2 regions of the Sediminibacterium longum genome follow, and region 2 is predicted to be linked to the other one. Evidence: riboswitches for the same ligand, from Rfam matches in the RefSeq annotation. Region 2 holds a riboswitch; the other holds the start of a gene.

Region 1 (3,433 bases), 1.1 Mb from region 2:
AATTTTTTAGAATCCAAACATCTTAAGAAAATCCAAGCAAGCCTGTTGACTCTTGTAGTGTAAGTTGAACAGGTAATATCCGAAAAGAAAAACCAAACGCTACCAACCTTTGCAGGATATTTTCCAGCAAAGGTTTTTTGTTTATAGCGGGTGCTACAAAATACCATTACTTGAAACCCTCAGCCATGATTTCAACTCTTTGATGATATGGTCAGGGATGCTTGGATTGTACATTAGAATAGTCCTTCGATTGACAAGTATCTTTCTCCGGTATCATAATTAAAAGTAAGCACTTTGGATCCTGCGGGAATTGCTGCAAGCTTTTTTGCGACAGCCGCTAAAGAGGCACCTGATGAAACCCCTAATAATATACCCTCTTCTTTAGCAGCTCTCTGTGCGAAAGAAAATGCTTCATCCTTGGATACCTGAATAATGCCATCCAATACTTTAGTGTTCAAAATAGATGGAACAAAACCTGCTCCGATTCCTTGTAAAGGATGTGGTGATGGAGATCCACCACTTAATACCGGCGATAGTTCCGGCTCAACAGCAAATACTTTCAGTTGAGGAAATTTCGCTTTCAAAATTTCGGCAACACCCGTGATATGTCCACCTGTACCTACTCCCGTAATGATATAATCAAGTCCATCCGGAAAATCTGCTAAAATCTCCTGCGCTGTCGTAGTTCTATGAATAGCGGTGTTGGCTGGATTATCAAACTGTTGCGGCATCCAAGCATTCGGGGTTTCCTGTAGTAACGCTGTAGCTTTTTCAATGGCTCCTTTCATCCCTTTTTCACGGGGAGTGAGTACGAATTCAGCACCATATAAAGCCATTAATCTTCTCCGCTCGATACTCATACTTTCAGGCATCACTAAAATGATCTTGTATCCTTTCACCGCCGCTACCAATGCTAAACCAATGCCCGTATTACCACTTGTGGGTTCAATGATCACACTGTCTTTATGAAGGATTCCTTTCTGCTCTGCATCTTCGATCATAGCCAAGGCTATCCGATCCTTGATACTTGCACCCGGATTATTTTTTTCAAGCTTGATCCATACTTCATGCTGATCACCAAAAAGCTTATTCAGTCTGACATGTGGTGTATTCCCGATCGTCGCTAAAATATTGTTTACTTTCATCTGTTTATATTTTTAAATCACAAAATTTAAAGGTTCAGGAAATGGGTCTTTGTCTTTGATGCGTATTTCACTTTTATGATAGACCACTGAATTGGGGGGAACACTATGTGTTAACCAGATATTTCCACCAATGATACTCCCGCTGCCGATGATCGTTTCTCCGCCTAAAATAGTAGCACCGGAATAAATGATCACATCATCTTCAATGGTCGGATGTCTCTTCATACTAGCAAGCTCTTTAGAAACATTCAACGCTCCCAATGTTACCCCTTGATAGATCTTTACTCTTTCACCGATCACAGCTGTTTCGCCAATAACGATCCCGGTTCCATGATCGATCGCAAATGCAGCACCAATGGTAGCACCTGGATGAATATCGATTCCCGTTTTACTATGTGCATATTCGGAAAGCAGCCTTGGTAAGGTTTTAATGCCTTGTATATACAGCTGATGTGATAATCGATATACAGCAGTAGCATAAAATCCCGGGTAAGCAATCAATACCTCTTCTATCGATTGTGCGGCCGGGTCAAAACGTAATACGGTATCTGCGTCTATGAGTAATGCTTGATAAATAGCAGGTAAAGCCTCAAAGAATGTTTCTGTATGCTTTTTTACTGACGATTCCTCTTTCAATAATTCAAAGAGTATGACTGAAAAAGTATGTTTCAAATCCTGATACGCATCTGCTAATTTCTTTTCAGAATCAAATTCCCGCTGATAAGATCCAAACAAAAAATTGAATAAGTCATTTGTAAAATTTTCTGACAAGACTTTGTCAGGAAAATAATTCAATGCCTTTCTATTACGCTTAAACAAATTTTGTATGAATTGTTCTTCTGTCATATTACTAAATCAGGAAAGAAAGTCTTATGGTTATGAATCATGTTCATATCGTCTATATCTTATTCTTTATACCATCAAAAAAGGCACTTCCGATGCTCAGTCAGATGTGCCTTATATATCTACAGTTGCTGTATATAATATAATCTGACTCATCTCTCCCGATCTCGATCGGGATGGATTTGGCACCTTTCCTGATAAAAATGGATGGTTGCCAAGGCTTCATAGGGCCAATTCCCTCTGCCTTTCTGGATAAGTAACGTATATGCTATACAAATATAAAGGCAATTTCATATTCCCTACAAAATAAGTAGACTTTTTATAAAAGAATTGGCAATCCTTTCCTTATGACCGTTAGTTTTTTTCTTGGTCACACTATAGAACCATTATTTTGCAGCATGACCAATATAAATGATGTTCAATTAGAACAAGTGATCATTCACAAAGTCGGAAATCCGACACGTGGTGAAGAACTGAAACTGTCAGCCAATGCCCTCACTTTGAATGACGAGATTGTAAGAGGTATGCTGACCAAGTATTTTTTGTCGCCTTTCAATGAACATGAGCAATACCAGTTCACTCATTTAAGCAGTTTAGAACTGAATGAAGTATATCAATATATCACCGGCATCTTTGAAGATCCTAAAAGCTTTGTATCTCAGTCTGCCTTACTCGCTTCTTTTCTATATAATAAAAGCACTCATGCCAGGGTAAAAGAAGGTGAATTATATGTTGCCCGCTTTGGTCAGGTTCCGTTTGGAACAGAATACATTGATGCCATTGGTTTATTCAAAAGTGAAACAAAAGAAACTTTTTTAAAAGTGTTTCCACATGGACAAAGCTGGGAAGTGATCGCAGAAGATGGTGTTAATATCAATAAGCTGGACAAGGGCTGTCTGATCTTTAAAAAGAATAAAGAAGAAGGTTATGTGGTTTGTGTGGTAGATAATACCAATAAACAGGATACACAATATTGGGTCAATGACTTTTTACAGGTAATCAGAACATCGAATAGTTACCACCATACAGATGCAGCGCTGGGTATGTGTAAATTATTCATCAGTAATGAGCTCAATGAAAAGTTTGAAGTAAATAAAGCAGACCAAATCGATTATCTGAATAAGAGCATAGAATATTTCAGCACCAAAGAATCATTTGATCTGAATGAATTTGCTACTGAAGTATTACACCACCCCGAAGTGATCGACAGCTTCACACAATACAAACAGCAATATGAAGTGGCCAGACAAGTTAATATTGAAGATACTTTCGATATTCACCTGGCTGCTGTCAAAAAACAACAACGTGTTTTTAAAAGCGTATTGAAGCTGGATAAAAACTTTCACATCTATATTCATGGCAGAAGAGACCTGATTGAAAAAGGTTACGATGAAATGAGTGGGAAGCATTTTTATAAGATATACTTCGATGAAGAGAATTAGGGA
Region 2 (3,433 bases):
AGGATTGCGGATACATACTTTTTTAATTGATGCTTTTAATGATGGAGTTTTTTGTAAAACCTTATAAAGACCTTCGCCTACTACACCAAATCCAAATAATCCAATCGTTAATTGCTTGTGAGCTTCCATAGTTTATTATGCTGTTAATGTGAATGAGAATTTATGATTGCGTGATATTATTTTTTGAAAAGTTTGATCCAGGTCCTGAATCAGATCTTCTGTTTCTTCTAAACCGATCGACAAACGAATCAAACTGTCGGATACTCCCGCAGCCCTTCTTTTATCAGCAGGTATTGACTTGTGGGTCATATTGGCGGGATGTGAAATGAGACTTTTAATACCCCCAAGGCTTTCTGCTAACTTGAATAATTGTGTTTGTGTTACAAAATCAATAGCGGCTTGTTCAGTATCCTCTTTCAATGAAAATGAAACGATGCCACCAAAACCTTTTGCTTGCTTTTTTGCAACGTCATGATTCGGATGGGAGGTTAATCCGGGATAATACACTTTGTCTACCGCAGGATGTTGTTCCAAAAATTTTGCTACTTCTAATGCTGAGGCACAATGCTGGCGGATGCGTAAATGCAAGGTTTCAATGCCACGGATCACCAGCCAGCTATCAAAAGGGCCCAAGACCGCACCACAAGCATTTTGAAGGTATTTCAATTTGTCGCCGATCAGTTTATCCTTTGCTACCACAATACCGGCGATCAGATCGCTATGCCCCCCAAGATATTTGGTAGCGCTATGTATTACAATATCAGCTCCCAATGAAAGAGGCTGTTGTAAGGCGGGTGAAGCAAAAGTATTATCCACGCAAAGTAAACAGGCATTGGCTTTTGCGATTTGTGCTATGGCAGCAATATCAGATATTTTAAGAGTTGGATTGGTAGGGGTTTCCAACCAGATCAGTTTAGTCTTAGGCGTAATAGCATCCACTACTTTCGCAATATCTGTGGTATCAACATAATGAACCTTGATTCCAAACTGTTCGTACACATTGTTGAACAAACGAAATGCACCACCATAGATATCATCTACTGCTACTATTTCATCACCTGTTTTAAGCAATTTGATCACAGTATCAATGGCTGCTAATCCGCTGGCAAAAGCCAATCCGGTCTGTCCATTTTCAAGTGTAGCGATCAACGATTCTAAAGTCGCACGTGTTGGATTTCCACTTCTTGCATAATCATATCCTTTGTTGACACCAGGTGCATCCTGCACAAAAGTGGAAGTTTGATAAATCGGTACTGAGATGGCGCCGGTTTGCGGGTCAACAGGAATGCTGTGAATGAGTTGTGTTGCGTTGCTCATGTTAAACAGTTTTGTTCCTTTCTTTCGAAAGGGTGAATGATGTTGTTAAAAATGTCTTTGTGCAACTGATCGAGAAGGAGTGGACTTAACAGCGGAGCAATAAAAAAGCTCATCTGTTAAGTCAGATGAGCTTGAAATATGTAGAACGGCGAACCGTTATGAATCAAACTTTACTCTGACTTATCTTCTTCCGTTGTACCAACGGAATCGGATTTGGCACCTTCATATCAACGAGTGGTGATATGGGTTGCCAAGGCTTCATCGGGCCAATTCCCTCTGCCTTTCTTGATAAGTTGTTGTTTAAAGAACTAATGCAAATGTATAAGCAGCTTTGTCAAATTACCAAATTCTGATTCGAAAAAAAATATTAAATCGCCAGAACCCTTTACAGCAAAGGGTTTTAATTTTAAAAATTTTCCCTAACAACTGTTCGGTTTCAACTTTATGGCTCATCAGATGTTCTTATCTTTACTTATCATCATGGCAAAAAAGATCAGTAAGGAAGCAGTCGTTGAATCTGTTCAACACCAGGAAGAAACCATCTCCGTTTTCGGAGCACGCGAACATAATTTAAAGAATATCGATATCACCATTCCTAAAAACAAATTGGTTGTTTTTACGGGAGTCAGTGGTAGTGGTAAGTCTTCTCTCGCATTTGATACCATCTACAATGAAGGCCAACGCAGGTACATGGAAAGCTTTAGCGCCTATGCACGTCAATTCATGGGTGATATGGAGCGGCCGGATGTAGATAAGATCACCGGATTATCACCGGTAATATCTATTGAACAAAAAACCACTAATAAGAATCCAAGATCTACTGTTGGTACCGTTACTGAAGTGTATGACTTTTTGCGACTTTTATTTGCAAGAATTGGTGAAGCGTATAGTTATAATACCGGTAAGAAGATGGTCAAATTCAGCGAAGAAGAGATCGTCGAAAATATCTTTCAAAAATACAAACAGAAAAAAATCACATTGCTTGCACCACTCATTCGTGGACGCAAAGGGCATTACCGTGAACTCTTTGAAGATATTCGGAAAAAAGGATTCCTGAAAGTTCGGGTAGATGGTGAGATCATTGATCTTACACCGAAACTGCAAGTTGATCGATATAAGATACATGATATTGAAGTGGTAATAGACCGGTTACAGGTAACACCCGATATGAAAGTTAGGTTGAGCCAGAGTGTTCAGCAGACTTTGCGTATGGGTAAGGATCTGATGTTCTTATTGGTGAATGATACACAAAAGACCGTTCAGTATTCTAAGCAACTGATGTGTGAAGAAACAGGTATCAGTTATGAAGAGCCTTCGCCCAATGCATTCTCTTTTAACTCACCGTACGGTGCATGCCCTGTGTGCAAAGGACTAGGTAATGTATATTCTGTCAGCATGGAAGCGGTATTGCCTGATCGTTCACTCTCCATCAAGGAAGGAGGTATAGCACCCTTGGGGGAACAACGTGATGCTTATATGTTTCGGAATGTAGAAACCCTTGCTAAAAAAAATAAGATCAGCTTAGATAAACCGATCAAAGACCTTCCTGAAAAATCGCTCAATATTTTATTGTTTGGTAATCCTGATGGGATCACGGAAGAGATCATAGATATGGATGAGGTGTCGACCGGAATGCCTTATGACGGAGTATTTGAAGGGATCATACCCATGTTGAAGCGATGGTTTACCGGAACCAGTAGTAGCGAAGCCTTACGAGAATGGGTAGAGCAATTCATGGAATTGAAAACCTGTAATGAATGTAATGGTGCCCGTTTGAAAAAAGAGAGTCTTTGGTTCAAGGTCAATGAGAAGAATATCGCAGAACTCAGTCATCTTAACTTGGATAAACTCTATCAGTGGTTTACAGATATTGAAAAGCGATTGGATGCCAAACAAAATGTAATCGCAAAAGATATTCTGAAAGAGATCAGAGAAAGACTTCAGTTCTTACTGGATGTAGGACTCACTTATCTGTCACTGAATCGTCCATCCAGAACATTGAGTGGTGGCGAATCTCAGCGAATTCGCTTGGCTACACAGATTGGTTCTCAGTTACAGGGTATTACTTATATATTGGATGAGCCTTCAATTGGATTACACCAACGAGATAATCATC

What was found. Region 2 has a riboswitch for S-adenosylmethionine ahead of ABXG83_RS00170 (cystathionine gamma-synthase). Riboswitches for the same ligand answer to the same signal wherever they lie in the genome.
Region 1: linked by a shared signal. The riboswitch ahead of ABXG83_RS09490 (serine O-acetyltransferase) and the one ahead of ABXG83_RS00170 (cystathionine gamma-synthase) in region 2 are both predicted to bind S-adenosylmethionine.

Annotation. Positions count from the first base shown of each region.
Region 1 covers NZ_AP029612.1:2,121,168-2,124,600, forward strand. Annotated here, with positions in the region: gene cysK (cysteine synthase A) at 234-1,145, opposite strand; gene ABXG83_RS09490 (serine O-acetyltransferase) at 1,158-1,991, opposite strand; SAM riboswitch class I at 2,138-2,247, opposite strand; gene ABXG83_RS09495 (nucleoid-associated protein) at 2,387-3,430, shown strand.
Region 2 covers NZ_AP029612.1:55,025-58,457, forward strand. Annotated here, with positions in the region: gene ABXG83_RS00165 (homoserine dehydrogenase) at 1-129, opposite strand, end outside; gene ABXG83_RS00170 (cystathionine gamma-synthase) at 136-1,317, opposite strand; SAM riboswitch class I at 1,495-1,612, opposite strand; gene uvrA (excinuclease ABC subunit UvrA) at 1,798-3,433, shown strand, end outside.